Chryseolinea soli: one gene and its partner. The protein of the gene in region 2 interacts with the protein of the main gene of each other region in a pairwise test. Links are inferred from orthologs where the notes say so. Each region holds a gene or a part of one and is shown on either strand. Other genes may lie near its edges. The genes, in order: D4L85_RS05685 and rsfS.

Region 1 (9,446 bases), 3.3 Mb from region 2 along the record:
TTTGAAATTCAAGCCGGGGACACTCAACCTGGTCTGCGAATATTGCGGGGCACAAAACCCCATCACACAACCGGATGTAAAAAATGAAATCGAGGAGATCGGTCTCGACGATTTCCTTGCCCGCAATTTCAACAACGAAGAAAAGATCGAAGTGGCCACCGTGAAATGCGAAAGCTGTGGGGCCACGTCCACCCTGGACCCGAGGATCAGTTCGGATAAATGTCCGTTTTGCGCGGCCACGCTGGTCGTGAAAAGCGGTACCACTTCCACGCTACACAAGCCACAGTATGTGCTGCCGTTCGGGATCGACATCCAGAAGGCGTCTGCCAATTTCAAAAGCTGGATGAACCGGTTGTGGTTTGCACCCAATGATTTGAAAAAGTATGCCGACAGTGCCGATAAACTCAACGGCATGTATCTTCCCTTCTGGACCTTCGACTGCAATACGTCCTCCAGCTATACCGGCCAGCGCGGCGAAGATTATTATGTGAACGAATCCTATACCACCACCGAAAACGGGAAGACCGTGACCCGAACACGGCAGGTAATCAAGACGCGATGGTATCCTGCGTCGGGTAACGTGAGCAACAGCTTCGACGACCTGCTGATCGAAGCCACCCGATCGCTCAACAAAGGCAAGCTTCGGGCGCTCGAGCCTTGGGATCTGAAAAACCTGCTCGCCTACAACGACAAATTTCTTAGTGGTTTTCGCACCGAAACCTATGCGGTCGATGTGAAGCAGGGTTACACGGAAGCCAAGCAACGGATGGAGCCCGAAATACGCTCCACCATTTGCCGCGACATTGGTGGCGACCGGCAGATGATCCATTACGTGAACACCACCTATCGCAATCCAACCTTTAAACACATTTTGTTGCCGGTGTGGATCAGTGCCTATCGTTACAATAACAAAGTATACCAATTCCTGGTGAATGCCCGGACCGGCGAGGTGCAAGGGGAGCGTCCGTATAGCGCCGTGAAAATTGCGTTGGCTGTGATCGGTGGGTTGTTGCTGGCCATCGTTCTTTATAGTCTATTTGGCAAATCACAATAACCTGGCTATTCCAGCGCTTAAAGAAAGAAGACAAACATTATTTCAATATGGGAACCTGGGGACATGGAAATTTCGAGAACGACAGCGCGTTGGACTGGGTCGGCGATTTTGAAGAAAAGCCACACAAAGACTTCCTGGAAAAAAGCATCCGGGCCGTCCTGATCCCCAACTACATCGATGCTCACGATGCCAGCGTTGCCCTGGCCGCGCTGGAAGTTGTGGCCTGGGCAAACGGAAAGCCCGCAAAAGATTTCCCCAACCTGAACATCGGGCTTAAACCCGACGACCTGCGTCCGAAATTTGACAAAGATTTTTATGCTGCCTGCAACAAGGCCGTTGACACGGTGATGCGGCCAACAAACAATGAAATTATGGAACTCTGGGAAGAGTCGGGCGAGCTGGACGAGTGGCGGAAAGTGCTGGAAGATCTAAGAAAAAGAATACAGGAATAGGGTGAGACCGGTCGCGGGTTAGCCTTGGTTTACAAAAAACGACATACCGCGATTCTTTTTTGTAAAGAATAGTGCTACATTTTTTGAGTTTTCCAAAACTATTTTCAATATCGCGTGGCGTCCGGTATAGCGTGTTCCATGAAAAAATAGGATATTACGGTAGTATCGCAAACATTTGTGTTAGAACGCGTGTTCATTTAAGAAATAGCATTATGGAAGGAAAAAAACTAAGCCGGGAAGACCTCATCGAATTAGCCCGAAAAATTATCAACGCCGATACCGAGACGGAAGAAGAGGATGATGAGTTGATCGAGCTTTTTTTGAAGAGCGTTCCTGATCCCAATGCCAGCGACTATTTTTTTGCCGAAGAATACGACGGCCTCACCCCCGAACAAATTGTCGACAAAGCCCTGGCCTACAAGCCTTGACTTTGCTTTCCCGTTAGGGTTAGCCTTTGTCCGCCCGCTTAGCATCGCATACCGCGGACCGATTCCATCCAAAAATCATCGCTTTGTAATCATCTCCTCCTTCGCAGCCCACAGGCCAATGTCCTGCTTGCTGAGCGCAGCCGCCATGAGGTCGGGAAACTTATCGGGCGTGCAGGCAAATACCGGGATGCCGAGAGTGGCCATGTAGGTGGCATTTTGGTGATCATAGCCCGGCGCACCATCGTCGTTCAACGCCAGCAAGACAATGACTTGCACACCGGCCTCGGTTAACGCCTTGGCGCGCTTGCGCATCTCTTCGGGATTTCCCCCTTCATATAAATCGGTGATCAGCACCAGTACCGTATCCGTTGGTCGCTGAATGATCTGCTGACAATACGTGAGCGCGCGATTGATATCCGTGCCTCCACCCAGCTGAACGCCAAAAAGAAGTTCCACCGGGTCGGTAAGTTCTTCGGTGAGGTCGGCCACGTTCGTATCGAACACGACCATTTTGGTTTGGATGGCCGGGATAGACGCCATCACCGCGCCGAAGATGCCGGAGTAGATCACCGACGTACCCATACTGCCGCTCTGATCCAAACAAAGCACCACATCCTTCAACGAACGCCGGCGTTTGCCATAGCCGATGCGCACCTCGGGAACAATAGTTTTATAATCGGGTTGATAATGTTTTAAGTTCTTGAGAATGGTAGCGTGCCAGTTGATCTCGTTGTGACGCGGCCGCCGGTTGCGTGTGGACCGGTTCAGACTGCCCGCTACCGCTTGCTGCATGGGTTGTGCCAGCTTCTTCATGAGCTCCTCCACCACTTTGCGCACGACCTGTCGCGCCGTGTCTTTGGTCTTGGATGGAATGACACGACTCAGGGTCATCAGTGTGGCGACGAGGTGAACATCGGCTTCTACGTTCTCCAGCATTTCTTTTTCGAGCAGCATCGATGTGAGGTCGAGTCGCTTCAGGGCATCTTGTTGCATCACCTTCACCACCGTGTTGGGAAAGTAGGTGCGAATGTCACCCAGCCAGCGGCTCACGTTTGGCGAAGAAGCGCCCAGGCCACCTTTCTTTTCGGCGTCGTATAAAGCTTCCAATGTTTTGTCGATCTGGAGGTCGATGTTCTGTAAAGAATAATCGGTGCCGTCATTCTGACCGCCGCCCAAGATCATGCGCCATTTGCGCAAGTGTTGTTGTTCTTCGTTCGAGTTGAGTTCGCTCATACGATGTTCGCTTCAGGCGTGATGGGTGTTGGCGCACCCGGTTTATTTTTCAATCCCAAAAGTTGCATCACCACCGGCAACGATGCGATGCCGCGTTCGTGATCGACCGCGTCCTCACCTGATGCATTTGCCGTCACATGCCCGCTGCCGGGTCGTTTGGCCTTCTCTCCGATCTTTCGTCGTTCGGCGTGTGTGAATTGGGAAAAGGTTCGTCGCAGGAGGGGAAGGAGCGCAATAAAATCCTCTTCGCGAATGCCCCGCACCCAGTCGTTCACTAGGGTCCAGAGCCGTTCGTCCAGCAACAGGATCGTGCCACTGCCTTTCAAAAATCCTTCCATCCAAGATGCTGCAACGGATGGGGTACCGGCCAATGTCAAGGCAAAATGAAAGCGGTCGGCCAGCACATTTCCCTCCATCACTTTTGCATCGGCCAGCAGCCGGGTGCTGTAGCCGGCGACGAGCGGTGCGGTGTTGACGTTGTCGCAAATGACTCTTAGGGTTTCATGCCACTCCTCGCGTTGCTCGGCTTGGTTCAGGAGGGCGATCGATTCACTGAGTTGATAGAGATGTTCCGTTATCTTTTGCGCGGCGTCGTCATCCACGGCGACACACGCGGGCGGGAGACTTACACAGATGCGGGCGATCATGGAGTTCACGATGCCGAGGAGCATGGTCTCGTCCGTCTGGCGAACGTTGCCATAGCGCGACACCGACACCAGCGAGGGCAGCACTTCTAATAATTGCATCACATCGCCCGTGGCGGCCGCCAGGTTGTTGATGCTATTGATCAGAGTCTCTGCTGCTTCGGGTAAATCGGAAGGGATCACTTTTGCCAACAGGTCACACACCTGCCCCAGGCTGGTGGCCTCTTGTGCTTCGTGGGCAACGTAGTGGATCACGGCCTCTTCCAGGGTGTTGCCCCAGCTGCCTTTTTCTATTATTAATATAGAATACTCCGGTTCCCAACGCAGTTGCCACTGCTCCTTGAAAGTTCCTTTGCCCCGTACGTGGGCTAGATGACCCCACGTCACGCCCAACAATTGGAGGCGGTGTAAAAATATGCTTCGTTCCAGGTGAAGTTCTTCGCGCAGGTCGAGCAGCAGATCTTTGTTGCCGGCTTCGGCGGGCAGGCGCAGTTTTTTCTGCGTCCGTTCCACATCCTGCAACAAGGGCGGCTTGGGGATCTCGGCCGGCACGGCGCCGATGGTGTCACTCACGATCAGCGCGTCGCGGATCAGCTCCAACAAAATGTCGTCGCCGTTGCAAAGTACCGCCAGCGTGGCTTCGTTCAACTCCGCCAACCCCGACTTGCTGATGCCCCGCAGCGACGACAACGCTTCGGCCAAGCGGACGGCCTCGATGATGTGCGCTACCGAAGTATCCATCTCGTGATTTCGAAACACTTGCGCCACTTTTGCCATCCACTGCACGCCGTTGTCGAGCGGATAGTGCCAAAGGTGGCTATACCATCCTGGCGAGTTGATGCCGGCGCCATAGCCGCTGGCGTAGGTGAGGCGATTATAGGTCCACGGGATCCACGTCGTTTCCACTTTCACTTTGGCAAGACCCTTGAGCAGATCGGCATCTTCTTTTGCTTTGGGCATGTCGGTCAACGCCGGGGCATGCCAGGCACCACAAATCACGACGATGTTTGCAAAACCATCTTTCTCCGCCTGGCGGATCATCTTGCGCATGTGCGCCTCGCGAAGTTTCTCGACGACCTCTTTCTTTTCCGGAAGTTCGGAACGCAGGGCGCGCATGGCTTCGTGGACCGCTTCGAAAGTGCCTTGGTGATCCATGCGTTGCTCGAACATATACTCCCACCAACGCTCACCGTCATCGAACCCCGCGGCCACCGCCAGGTATTTTAATGGATCACGATATTCCTCTATGCTCGCTTCGGCATTCGAAAGGGCGGCACTGGTGATGCCGTCATCCTCTTTTTCATCGGTTTCTTTTTTCTCCGTTTCTTTTTTATCCTCGTCTTTATCCAGGGCAAAGCGATGCGACAACGGCAAGTCCATAAATCGAACGGGCACATTTTGTCTGGCGCCATATTGAATGGCCTGCCACTCGGGACTGAATTCTGCAAAAGGATAGAAGACGGCGCGCTGGGGTTTGTCGGGACGATAAGCCAGGATGGCCACCGGCGGTTTCAGTTCGCTGTGGGCTGCCCATCGCAGAAGTTCGTCGCCCTCGGGCGGACCCTCCACGAGAACGATGTCCGGTCGCGACTGTTCCAGGAATGCTTTCACATTCCGCGCCGATCCCGGGCCATGATGCCGTATGCCGAGTACGTGGATGCTCATATGCCCTGGTCGCGGCAGGCTCTGTAAATATCTTTCCACTCGTCGCGGGGCTTCACCACCGTTTCGAGATATTCCTGCCAGATGATCCGGTCTTGCACCGGGTCTTTCACCACCGCGCCGATGATGCCCGCGGCAAGGTCGGCCGCTTTCAGCGAGCCGTCGCCGAAGTAGGTGGCCATGGCCACGCCGCTGTTCACCACCGAAATGGCTTCGGCCGTGCTCAAGGTACCGGAGGGTGTTTTGATTTTTGTCTTACCATCCAACGATACGCCTGAGCGCAATTCCCGGAAAATGGTAACGATGCGTTTTATCTCTGCTACGGCGGGTGGCTCTGCCGGCAGATCCATCGCCTTCTCAAAACTTTGCACGCGCCGGCGCACGATGTCGATCTCTTCTTCGATGCTGTCGGGCAGCGGGAGGATGACGGTGTTGAACCTGCGCTTCAGGGCACCCGACAATTCGTTCACACCTTTGTCGCGGTTGTTGGCAGTAGCGATCACATTGAATCCCTTCACCGCCTGCACTTCCGTGTTCAACTCTGGGACGGGCAATGTTTTTTCCGACAAAATGGTGATGAGCGTGTCCTGCACATCCGACCCGATGCGCGTGAGCTCTTCGATGCGGGCGATCTTGCCGTCTTGCATGGCCTTCATCACGGGCGTTTCCACCAGTGCTTTTTTAGAGGGGCCATCCGCCAACAACAGCGCATAGTTCCATCCATAGCGCACCGCCTCTTCGCTGGTGCCGGCCGTTCCCTGGATCACCATCGTAGAGTCGCCAGAGATTGCCGCCGACAGATGCTCCGACACCCACGACTTGGCCGTGCCCGGCAAACCGTACAGCAACAAGGCCCGGTCCGTGGTGAGCGTCGCCACGGCGATCTCCATCAATCTTTTGTTGCCGATATATTTTGGCGACACCTCGAATCCGTTCTTCAACTTGCCACCAAGCAAGTAGGTCACCACCGATTGGGGTGAGAGCTTCCAGTTGGGCGGTTTGCGATCGGAATCGTTCTTGGCGAGGGCTTCGAGTTCTTCGGCAAATTGGTGCTCGGCGTGTTGGCGTAAGATGCTGCTCATATTTTTTTTGGGTAAATGGCTTTTTGTTTTAACTGGAGAACGATTGGAGAATTTGTTGCTTCAACGTCAACACCCCCGATAGTTCATTCGACTGGTTTCGCCAGTAGGCTTTCTTCTGTTCTTCCGAAGGCATAAAGGATTCAAGATCCTTTAGCATCGCAACGGGAATATTTTTGACGGCGGCGCGATAAAATGTCTTGTTGTAGGCATACACTTCCTGGGAGGTGTAGCTGAGCACGGCTTTGGCCAGGTCATTGCTCCACTCATCGTCGAAGCCGGAGAGCATATTGATCAATTCCTGGGGTCTTTGTTTTATGAACCGCAAGGCATAGCGATCGCGGTCCTTTGCCGGCAGCGATTCGATAAGCGACACCAAAGCACTTTCCAATATTTCGGCGTCGCCATGGTCCATCAACGCCTGGGTCCAGGTGGTATCGCGAAATTTTACGGCCGCTATGGCTATTGCCGGAACATAGAGGGCGGTCTTTTTTTCTTTTTGAAACAGTTTTATGATCGCTTCCGGTGTTTCCTTCAAATGATCGTTCCAAAACGACGGAGGCACGGATGCGATCAACTGGATGAGAATGTACTGCGCATCGCTCACGTTCTTGTCGCTGCTCAGCTTTTCGATACCGCTTTTAAAGATCTCCTCGGGGAAGGCAATCTTTTCATTTACTTCGATCGTCGTTTTGGCCAACATGCCCAATAACGCTTTCGAATTTTTCACGTTCACGGCTTCTTTTAGGATCGTCTTGTAGCCTTGTACCGGTTGTGACGTGGGGATACGTTTTATGAGGTCCAGTATGGCGTTGTTCACCTTCGTTCCTTTCTCCTTCAACCCTTCCAACCAGGCGAGGTCGTGTTCCGACGGGCCCGTGTTCAAAATTTCCAGGAAGGAAACTTTTTCATTGGCACCTTCGGCGTTCCACGAGCTTTGCAGCAGTTCAAGGGCGGCGGCAGGTTGTTGCATACGAAGCGACTTGAGCAGTTCCTTCCGCTCTTCTGCCCGGCCGGTCTGCCACACCGTTTGAATGTCTGCTTCCGGCGCCGAGAAATTCCATTGCGGGTTTAAACGACCCAGCCATTCACCCCTTTTTCCACACACCGACTGGATGAGGGACCGCAGTTCTTTTTTTTGAATGCTGATGTCGAGTAAAGCCGGCGCCCATTCCGGTTCAGCGCATTTATGGGCGCGGTCACATTGCGTAAGCCAAAGTTTTAGCAGGGCGTAGTGTTCTTCAGAAAGGATCGTTCGCAACACCGTGGTGGAATCCGTGTGACAATACGGTTTTATCTCCGCTTCCGCTGCCGACAAGACCGCCGACCGGAGATCGAGGGGAACACAACCGGACTGCCGGTATTGATACACCAAACTCCCAAAACGAAGAAAATCCTCTTCGGCATCCGGCGTATCGCTCACGTCGACTTGTTCTGTAATGGCCGCCGGCAGATCGTTTGCGCGAAGGGGCAGCTTGGTGGTGCCCAGCATGGCGTTGTTCACTATGGTTTCCCAGGCCTTCATGCAAAAAATGTGTAACGGTTGTTTACCCAAACCCCGAGCGGTTCAAAATCCTGGTGCTTGCCCATGGCAAACATTTTCAACGGCGCGCCGCCACTCAAGGCCATCAGTTGCCAACCTTGCTGGAACGTAGCCGGGATAAAAACACCGTTGCCTTCTTCGTCTTTCAACATCCATCGATCGCCATCCTTGAAAGGGATCACGTTTTCAACTACCACCGGCACGCTATCCAGCAGTGGATTCACACGAAGTATTTCGGAGGCCACTTGCTCCACGGCATTCCAGTTCTTGAGGCCATCGATGGAGTTATTCGGTTGGCCGCTATAATATTGTTTGATCAGGGCGCGCAAAGGATAGGCGCCTTTAAAAAAACTCACTTCGGCATCGATCCACGATCCGGCCATGAGGTTCATTTCGGGAAATTGTCCTTTGGCGTAAAACTGGAGGATCAGCGCATAGCGTCGCGATGAACGTCCGAACAGCCAGTTGCGCTCCACGGTGATCGCGTCTTCGCGCGTCGTGCGCTTGGCCAGCACAAACCATTCATCGCGCAGGCCGGCTTCGGCGCGCACGTCGTCCAGACTTTGGGTGAACCCTACCTGGGTTCGCAGTTCCACTTGCAACGCGGGCGACAAGGTTTCGAGGCGGGGAAATCCCTCAAGCACGAGATAGATGCGCAGGAGTTGGTCGAGGAATGCGGTTTGCCATCCGTCCTGAAAAAAATTGATGTCGCGCAGCGTGCGCACCATCGCCGCCAGTCCGGGGGCTTGTGCGTCGACCATGCGTCGCGTCATGGTTTCGAAGTAGGCCGGATCTTTGCCAGGGATGGAAACCAGTCCGTTGCGCACAATGTCTTTGATCCATAGCCGTAGTTCGCCCATGCCTTCTTCCACGCGCTTTGTGCGCGTCTCCTGGCGTTTGGCCTGCGCGGCGGGATCGGCTTTCTTTTCTTTTTCTTTTTTTTCGGATTTCTGCTCTTCCCGCTCGTTGCGCTTATCAAGCCAGGCGGTGACCCAATCGGGTTCTGTCGCGGCCTTGAATAATTTCTTGTCGCGTGCATAGAGCAATAGCAACCCCAGTCCATGTTTGCAGGGAAACTTTCGGCTGGGACAAGAACATTTAAATGCAATGTTCACCAGGTCGATCTGGGTTTGATAGGGAAGCTTGCCGCTCCCCTGGCACTCGCCCCACAACGCGCGGTCACTCTCTTCGCGCTTGCCCCACTTCGACGGATTGGCTAATTCCTTTCCCGACTTCTTGGAGGCGTCGTCGGGAGCCATGGACAGGATTTGATCTTCGGAAAAATGCATAGACTATAACGCACCAATCGTTAGGCGGGTCCAATATAGCAACCTTCTTTAAAAAACCTCAG
Region 2 (9,307 bases):
GGCCAAACAATTCGCTTTCGAATAGGGTCTCCGTGATGGCCCCCATGTCGACCGACACAAAGCTGTTGTCTTTGCGCAGCGAGCGTTGGTGGATGGCGCGCGCGATGAGCTCTTTGCCCGTCCCGTTCTCGCCCAGGATCAACACGTTGGCATCGGTCTTCGCCACTTTGTCGATGAGGGCGAACACTTCCTTGATGGAACCGCTGTCGCCAATGATATCGCCGAAAGGCTTGCTGATCTGTTCCTCCAGCATCTCCTTTGCTTTCTTCAACTTATCGACCTGGTTGTACGATTGCTTCAACCGTATCGCCGTGGCGATGGTGGCGATGAGCTTTTCATTTTGCCAGGGTTTGAGAATGAAATCGGTCGCGCCTTGTTTGAGGGCACGCACGGCCATCTCCACATCGCCAAAAGCGGTGATGAGGATGACCACGGCCGTGGGGTCGTGGGCCAGGATCTGCTCCAGCCAATAAAAACCTTCCTTGCCGCTGGTGATGTCCTTGCTGAAGTTCATGTCGAGCAAGATCACATCATAGCTATCGTTGTTGAGGAGGAAGGGAATTTTCTTTGGATTCTTCTCAATGATCACGTGGTGGCCTTGCTTCTTGAGCAACATCTTGGCCGCGAGCAACACATCTTCATCATCATCGATCATTAAAATTTTGCCGCCTTCAGGATTCACAGTGTATGGTAGATTTAGGGTGAATGATCATCTCCAGGGAATTTTGTGCCAACTTCGAAATCAAGCGAATTTCGCCCATAAAGCGGACACGACTGTCCCTGAGGGTACAAAGATGTTCAAAAATGAACAGTTTTATAGTACGGTATTACGGTTTTGGCGTAAAAAAATCGATTGTCTTGTCCCGGATACTATAGATCCGCTCGTCGGTGACCAGGAAGAATTGGGCGGGCTGGGGCAGGGCCTGTTCGCGGGTCTCGGTGGTGAATAAGTTGAAGAACTTGAGCTTGTTCGCCTCGATATAGTACAGTTCTTCGCCGATAAAATTGAAGCTTTTCAGCGTTGGGCTTTCGATGGTCCTGAGCCATTTTCCCATCCGGTTGAAGACCTGGATGCCTTTGCGCGGCTGCAGCAAGAAAACAAACCCCTGGTACTCCCGGATAGCGGTAAACGCCTTGACATCCTTATAAAGCCCGGGGGGAATCTTCACGTCCACATCGACGGTCTCCGTGGCCTTAGTAACTTTTTTCAAACTACCGTCGGCGGCATCAACCACCCAGATGTCGTGGTCGCCGGAGATGGTGACCAGCCAGGGCTCGATCACAAAGGACGAATCGAGGTGATATGAGGCGGTCATGTCGAACGACGGATTATAAAAAGCATAATGGCGGTCGTTCCGGAAATAAGCAAAAAGCCGCGAGCCGTCGCGGGGATCAAACTGTGTGGGCAGGGTGCCGAGTTTGTAGACCACCCCCAGGGTTGCGTCCGGCGCGAACCGTTGCAGTTGCCCGCCTTTGGTGATCACGTAGAGGTCGCCGGGCCGGTCCACGGTGGCGTAGAGAATGGTATCGCTGAGGGAAATGGATTTGATCTTCACTTGCGCCGACGCCGCGGAGACGCTGAGCACCAACACTAAAAACAAAAACCGGAGCGGATATTTCATGTGGGGGATTTGAAAGTTTTAAGTGCTACCTGCTGTCCATCATATTCGGCATAGGTGCTGAAATTCACCCACTCGCCCGTGTTGATGTAGCGGCTGTTGGCGCCGATCTGCAGGTCGAGCGGAAGGTGGCGATGGCCAAAGATGTAGTAGTCGAAGTGCTCGCGGCTTTCCAGGTCTTTGCAATAGGACCAAAGAAACTCGCCTTCTTCTCCCTCAAATTTTTCCTCGCGCTTCTGATTACCCAGGCGGCTCTTGCGCGACCAATAGTTTGCAATGCCTATGCCAAAGTTGGGATGAAGGCGCGCAAACAACCATTGACACAACTTGCTGTTGAAAAACTTCTTGATGAATTTATACGTGTGGTCGCCCGGACCCAATCCATCGCCATGACCGATAAGCAATTTTTGTGCGCCCACCTGCAGCACTTGTGGATCGCGGAAGATGGGAATGCCTAGCTCCGTAGGAAAGTAGTCGAACATCCACATATCGTGATTGCCCGTGAAGAACACGATGGGGATACCCGCGTCGCGCAGCTCAGCCAGCTTGCCTTGGAGGCGGATGAACCCGCGGGGGATGGCGTGACGATACTCGAACCAGAAGTCGAAGATGTCGCCCAGCAGATAAATGCTGTGGGCCTCGTGCCGCACTTCCTCCAGCCAGGCTACGATGCGTTTTTCGCGTTGCAAACTGGTGGCGTGGTCGGGAACACCCAGGTGAAAGTCGGAAGCAAAGAATATTTTCTTTCCGTGAAGGCTGGCGACGGGTTCGATCATAAAAAAACTCAGGTGCTTGGGACACCTGAGTTCAAAAGTAAGATTAAAATGTCTAAATCAAGCTAGTTCGCTTCCTCGGGCGCCTCGCCCTCCAGCGTAGGAGTGGGGTCAACACCCGGCTGCTCGTTTTCGAGTGCTTTCTTCTCATACTTACCCTGGCCGTTGGTGAACTGCTGGTAAGTGGTCAGCTTCTCGAAGGGGCGTTTGCCGATGAGTCTTTCCAGATCGGCCTGGAACAGGATCTCTTTCTCCAGCAATTCCTTGGCGATCAGGTCAAGGTATTGACGGTGCTGGATCAGCAACTGCTTGGTGCGGGCGTATGCCGCATCGATAATTTTCTTCACTTCATCGTCGATCTTCTCAGCCATCGCTTCGGAGTACGGTTTCTGGAACGCGTAGTCCGATTGTTTGGAGTCGTAGAACGACATGTTTCCGATGGCGGGATTCATACCATAGATGGTCACAATGCTGTAGGCCATTTTGGTGATCCGCTCGAGGTCGCTGAGCGCGCCGGTCGAGATCTTGCCGAAGACAATTTCTTCTGCTGCGCGGCCACCAAAGGCCATGCACATCTCGTCGGTCATCTGCTCGGTTTGATACAGGAACTGCTCGCGGGGGAGATACTGCGCATAGCCCAGTGCGGCTACACCGCGGGGCACGATGCTCACTTTCACCAGCGGGTCGGCATGCTCCAGGAACCAGCCTGCCACAGCGTGACCGGCTTCGTGGAAGGCCACGATCTTTTTCTCTTCGGGGAGAATGATCTTGTTCTTCTTTTCCAGACCACCGATCACACGGTCGATGGCATCCTGGAAGTCCTGCATGTCTACGGCTTTCTTATCTCTGCGGGCGGCAATGAGGGCCGCTTCGTTACATACGTTGGCAATTTCTGCGCCGGCAAAACCGGGTGTCTGCGCCGAAAGTTTTTTGGGATCCAAGCTCGGATCGAGTTTGATGGGCTTCAAATGCACTTTGAAGATCGCCTCGCGTCCTACGATGTCCGGCTTGTCGATGCTGATCTGGCGGTCGAAACGTCCGGGGCGCAGCAAGGCTGAATCCAGCACGTCGGGACGGTTGGTGGCGGCCAGGATGATCACACCGCTGTCGGTGGCAAAGCCGTCCATTTCTACCAGCAGCGAGTTCAATGTGTTTTCACGTTCGTCGTTGGCACCGGGCAACTGGCCGCGTCCGCGGGAGCGTCCGATGGCGTCAATTTCGTCGATGAACACGATACAGGGTGCTTTTTCCTTGGCTTGCTTGAAGAGGTCGCGCACGCGGGCCGCGCCCACGCCGACAAACATTTCCACGAAGTCGGAGCCGGAGAGCGAGAAGAAGGGAACGCCTGCTTCGCCGGCAACGGCTTTTGCCAATAAGGTCTTACCGGTACCGGGAGGGCCCACCAGGAGAGCGCCTTTGGGTATTTTACCACCCAGCTTGGTGAACTTACCGGGGGTCTTCAAAAAGTCTACGATCTCTTTTACTTCTTCCTTGGCTTCGTCCAGCCCCGCTACGTCGGCGAAAGTGATTTTTACTTTGCTTTCGGCGTCGAAGAGGGCGGCTTTGGATTTGCCGATGTTAAAGATCTGTCCGCCGGGGCCGGCGCCACCGGTCATGCGGCGCATCAGCATCCAGAAGCCAAACAGGAGCAGGAAGAGGAAGCCCCATTGCACGAAGAGCTGAAAGTAGTCTTCGCGGTCTTCGGGTTTGTATTCGGGCGATTTAGCGGCGGGCAGCTTGTCGCGGAAGGTGCGGAACTCCTGGTCGAAGTTGCCGGCGTCTACCACGTGCATGACATAGTGCGGACCGCTGTTGTTGGGCGTGCTGAGCATGCCCTTGTTGAGGTCGTCCTTATATTTGACGTTGTTCAGGGCATCCTGCGTCAGGGTTACTTCTACGAATTTCCGGTTTTGAACCAGCACCACCTTTTTTACGTCGCCATTGCTCACCATCGTCTTGAAATCGTCGTAGTCCAGGTCTTTCAGGTTGCTTGAATTGCTGAAATACATGACTCCGAAGATCACCGCCAGTGTGGCCAGAATGACCCAAACCTGGTAGTTGCCACGGGGTGGCTTATTGGGTAAAAGGGGCTTATTATTTTCTTTCTTGTCAGCCATTATCTATTTCCTCGTCAATTTTTAAAATATCAAATCAATAACGTGTTGTAAATGAATTGGTTTTTATTTACCGTCTTCAATTTCGGTAATGTCCGCGTCACCCCAAAGTCTTTCCAGCGCATAAAATTCGCGTCGGTCTTTGCGGAAGATGTGGACCACTACGTCAATATAGTCGAGCAGCATCCACTCTTTATTGTTTTTTCCTTCGGTGTGCCAGGGATTTTCTTTCAGGGTCTTAAAAACTTCGGCGTCTACGGAGTCTGAAATAGCATCCAGTTGTTTGTCGGAGTTTCCGGAACAGATCACGAAGAAGTCAGCAACGGCGTTCTTTATCTTGCGAAGGTCCATGATCACAATATCCGTGGCCTTTTTCTCCTGCATGCCCTTTACAATCACATCGCTAAGCTTTTCGGCGCTGGCTCCCTTCCTTTTTTTAGCCATTAATCTATCTTCGTTTTTTGTTTAACCCACAAAACTAATCAAAAATACCTTGTATAAAATTCCTGCCAGTACGCTTTTCCTTGGAAAAAACCTTGTTTTTGTGCCGGAATGTCATTCCACCAACACCCTGGCCCTGCAACTTTGCCAGAATTCCGGGCCGGTGGAAGGCACTTTGGTGATCACCCCGAATCAAACGGCCGGCCGAGGCCAGCGCGGAAACGGCTGGGAGGCCGAACCCGGCAAGAATTTTACCTTCTCGCTCATCCTGAAACCCACCACGCTGGCGGTAAAGGACCAATTTTACCTGAACATCTTCACTTCACTGGCGCTCCACGACTACGTGACGGCCAAAGCATGCACCGCCGTTCGTGTAAAATGGCCCAATGACATTTACGTCGGCTCCAAAAAAGTATGCGGTATACTGGTGGAAAGCCAGATTTCGGGAAATAAGTTCTCGCATGTGGTGGTGGGCATCGGGTTGAATGTTAATCAGCAGAAATTCGGCACCGATACGGCAACATCGTTGAGCGTCTTGACCGGACTCCAATTTGACCTGCAGACGGAGTTGGAAACGTTACTGAAATTTCTTGAAGCGCGTTACCTGCAACTGCGCGAAGGGAAGATGACTTTACTGATGGAGGATTATCTGAATGTCTTGTACGGATTAAACACGCCGTTGTCGTTTGACGTGGACGGCATGCCCGTGGAGGGCATGATCGCAGGGGTGGATGAGTCGGGGAGGCTTCGCGTTTTAATGGAGGGGAAGGAGCGGGTGTTTGGTGTGAAAGAGGTTGGTTATAAAGTAGTGTGACGGCGTGCGCTATAGGACGCCAATACTTCCTGTTGATTATTTTTATAAATTAATGTACACCAGCCCATGGGTTTAGACACCGTCGAACTGCTCATCAACATGGAGAAACGTTTTAATATCTCCATCCCCGACCAGGAGGCTGGGCAAATCTATACCGTTCAGGATTTTGTGAATTGTATCTATGCCAAAATTTCAATGCACCCAGAAAAGGCGATGGATATAAGAGAGGTCGAGCGAATAGTCATCCACATCGTGAGTGAATCCTCCGGCATACCGGTGAGTGAAATCAAATTGACCCATAGCATCACCGATGATCTCGGTTTGGATTAAATGCGATTCGGATAACGAACGAACTATTTTTTACCCCGCTTCAACAAAGTTTTTCTTGTACCGGTCTTTTTCGATGCCTTCGCGTCTTTATTATGGGCCAGCGAAAGATCGATCCAATAATCGAAATCTTTTTTCGATTTTATCCCGCTTTCATCCACCAGAACATAACCGATCATCGGCCGGTTTGTGAAATCCATCGTCCGGCAACCTTTCTTTACAATAGCCTGCGCGTGAAAATTTTTATCGATGCGGCACATCAATTCGTCCTTCATCACGCCAACGCACATTTTTCCATTGTACATGAATACGAGTCCACCCATCATGGTTTTCTCTTCCACGTGGCGGAGTTCGTTGAATCGTTCGCGAATGCGGTCGGCCAATTTCTCGCTGTAGGCCATGGTGTTTTACGTTAGGTCGTCACGAAAGTCCACATACTTCTTCCATACCGTATGAACGACTTCCTTGCTGAGAGGTTTCGAAGCATAGTGGTCCACCATATCCGATTGCGCAGCCTTCTGTTTATCGCGCGGATCGAGCGAACTGGAGAGCATGCAGATGATACATTTCTGCTTGTGGGTTGAGAAGCTTTCTCTGAACTGGTCGATGAACTGCCATCCATCCATGCCGGGCATGTTGATATCCACGAAGATCAGTGAAGGCCATTTCTTTTCGCGCTGAAAGGCCGACAAGGTCTCCAACGCTTTTTCAGCCGACTGGATGGAGAGCACGGACTCCACGCACCCGGTTTGACGGACCATAATGGTGTTCAGAACGTTGACTACATCGTCGTCGTCGATCAGCAGGGCCAAATTCAGTTTTTGATGATCCTCCATTACGGTATGGTGAAGTTGAAGACGCTTCCCTTCGGTGTGTTTTGTTCCACCCAGATCTGCCCGTTGTGAAGCTCGGTTACAATCTTGTGGCATTGTGCCAGGCCCAGGCCATTGCCTTCATACATACCCCGGGGATGGAGCCGTTGATAGAGTCTGAATATTTTTTCATGATGCGTTGGATCTATTCCGATGCCGTTATCGGCCACAAGAAAATTCCAATATTCGCCTTTTTTGATACAGGAGATCTTCACCCGCGGCGGCTCTTTGCTTCTGAACTTTAAGGCATTGCTGATGAGATTTTGAAACACGATCCGCAGTTCCATGGCGTAGCCCATTAACGCGGGCAATTCATCCACTTCAATGGTGGCATCACAGGCTTCTATCAAATGGCTGAGATCGGCGCGCACCTCTTTCAGGATCTCGTTGCAGTCGACTTTTGACATCACATTTTCTTTTCCGATCCGGGAATACTCCAGCAGTCCCCGGATGAGACCCGACATCCGGGTAGCGCCTTGTTGGATGTAGCCGATGTATTGCGAAACTTCCGGATCCGGATTTTTCGAGAGTTTATTGCTCAAGAGAGAAATGAAGCCTTGTATCGTGTTAAGCGGCTCCTGCAGGTCGTGTGAGGCCACATAGGCGAACTGTTCCATTTCAGTATTTTTCCGCTCCAGCTCGTCGGCGTACTTGGCGATGCCCTCCGCTTTCTTTAGTTCTGTGTTGTCGATGTGGCAACCGATCATGACAAGCGGGTTGCCTTGCTCATCGCGTTCGACAATATTTCCCGAACAGATCACCCACACGATCGACCCGTCCTTGTGTTTATATCGACATTCGATCTCAAAAGGGATCAGGCCATCGGATTCAATGTGTTTTGCCAGCAGTGCATAGGTGTCGGGCAGATCGGAAGGATGCATCAGCCTGTTGATGGTCTCGGTCGAGTTCTCTAATTCCGAGTCTTCATAGCCCAGCATGGCCTTCAGGTGCGGGCTGATGAACATGGTGTTCTCCGGGATGTTAAAGATCCAATAGCCCGCCAGTGTGCTCTCCGTAATGCTGTTGAACAAAGCCTCTTTCTCTTTCAGTTGGTGGCGCACGGCTGAAAGTTCTTTCTGAAGGCTTTCCAGGGTGATGGATTCGTCCTTCATACTTTGTAAGCCCTCGCAACCATCGGCATGGATTCACCAATAGGGTCATGCAGATCCTTAAACTCCGGATTTTCCTTCACGATGAACATAATGAACAAAGGCAGTCAAATGAATAGGGGTGCGGCAGTTTGAGAATTCGCTAACCTCTTTTATCCCATCGTTCGTATTCGACAAAACTGCCTCCGCGAAATTAGCGAAATGCCCTTGAATTCCGTACGCTGTCCTGAAATTCGCGACAGAAAATTCAATGGCGATTCTCGTCTGCGCTTTTGCTGAACCTCGCCACCAGGTACCAGGTGATCAGGATTTGTAGAAGTATAAATGTGGGTAGAATGGCAGGGTAGAGGATAAATACATCCAACGCCTTCCCCGACGCGAGCATCACAGGCAGGTCGAATATGTTAAATAGTATAATCGCCGCTAAAAGCCGCTTGTTGCCTTTGAAATACCACCAGCAAAATATTCCGTAAAGAAATTCCAGGACAAAGTTCAGGAACGGGAATGAAATGATGCCCAGCCCCCAAACCGGCGTCTCGCTGAACGGCGAAAGCCTGATGTCCTTCTCGTGAAAAAGAATATCCAGCGCCACATGCGACAGCACGCCCAACGCAAAAGGCAAGGCCAAGGGCTTGTTCTTGACGATCCAGCGAACTATGCCGTAGGAGATCAGCGACAACAAGAGGCTGGAGAAGATGGAGTGTGAGTAGGGAAGAAAATCGAGATGAAGTTTCCCGTCCCGCACAGAAAAATGTTCGATGCCCAGGTAGTTAAACGCGACCCAAAATAGTTCAACGACTTGGGTGGAGATCAGCAGGGGTAGAATGGGGACGTTTGGCCGATCTTTTTTGAGCAGCAAGCTGGTCGCCGCGTGATTGATTGCATACATAAGTTCTGAATTTTATGTACAAATCAACGCGGGTAATACCTGGTATTTTTTGACCTAGGTCAAAAAGCGAAGACGTTCGGTTTGCGCTATTGGTTTAAGGATAATTTCCGCCTGATGCGGCTAAGCGTCTCCTGTTTTATGCCTAAGAAAGAGGCAATATCGCCGAGCCGGGCAGCTCTGTATACTTCCGGGTAAACTTTCAGAAACCATTCATACTTGTCTTTGGCGGGAAGATGGATAATTTTTTTCAGGAAGTAGTCTCTGTCCATACAGGCTTTCTCGAGTGCTTTCCGTCCCATCACATTTAGAGAAAGGCTCTGCGCATAGAGCTTTTGCAGCGCATCAAAAC

What was found.
Region 1: the proteins of rsfS (region 2) and D4L85_RS05685 interact in binary tests that used the Escherichia coli proteins (3 or more experiments, as listed by UniProt). The link is inferred for Chryseolinea soli from one-to-one orthologs.

Annotation. Positions count from the first base shown.
Region 1 is NZ_CP032382.1:1,355,716-1,365,161, forward strand. What follows is about bases 4,515-7,490. They hold D4L85_RS05685 (ATP-binding protein), read right to left. Parts: upstream 6,556-7,490; coding sequence 5,473-6,555; downstream 4,515-5,472. Other genes in these bases: D4L85_RS05680 (DUF5682 family protein), read right to left, coding at 4,515-5,476; D4L85_RS05690 (DUF5691 domain-containing protein), read right to left, coding at 6,584-7,490. In the rest of the region: D4L85_RS05660 (TFIIB-type zinc ribbon-containing protein), read left to right, coding at 1-1,054; D4L85_RS05665 (DUF4259 domain-containing protein), read left to right, coding at 1,102-1,506; D4L85_RS05670 (bacteriocin immunity protein), read left to right, coding at 1,719-1,934; D4L85_RS05675 (VWA domain-containing protein), read right to left, coding at 2,010-3,167; more of D4L85_RS05680, read right to left, coding at 3,164-4,514; more of D4L85_RS05690, read right to left, coding at 7,491-8,077; D4L85_RS05695 (SWIM zinc finger family protein), read right to left, coding at 8,074-9,384.
Region 2 is NZ_CP032382.1:4,676,579-4,685,885, forward strand. The notes cover bases 3,262-6,098. They hold rsfS (ribosome silencing factor), read right to left. Parts: upstream 4,951-6,098; coding sequence 4,573-4,950; downstream 3,262-4,572. Other genes in these bases: ftsH (ATP-dependent zinc metalloprotease FtsH), read right to left, coding at 3,262-4,509; D4L85_RS19910 (biotin--[acetyl-CoA-carboxylase] ligase), read left to right, coding at 5,051-5,761; D4L85_RS35070 (acyl carrier protein), read left to right, coding at 5,828-6,091. Also shown: D4L85_RS19885 (sigma-54-dependent transcriptional regulator), read right to left, coding at 1-655; D4L85_RS19890 (hypothetical protein), read right to left, coding at 828-1,622; D4L85_RS19895 (UDP-2,3-diacylglucosamine diphosphatase), read right to left, coding at 1,619-2,395; more of ftsH, read right to left, coding at 2,458-3,261; D4L85_RS19920 (TfoX/Sxy family protein), read right to left, coding at 6,115-6,489; D4L85_RS19925 (response regulator), read right to left, coding at 6,496-6,924; D4L85_RS19930 (sensor histidine kinase), read right to left, coding at 6,924-8,072; D4L85_RS19935 (metal-dependent hydrolase), read right to left, coding at 8,317-8,958; D4L85_RS19940 (Crp/Fnr family transcriptional regulator), read right to left, coding at 9,045-9,307. UniProt on the Escherichia coli protein: Functions as a ribosomal silencing factor. Interacts with ribosomal protein uL14 (rplN), blocking formation of intersubunit bridge B8.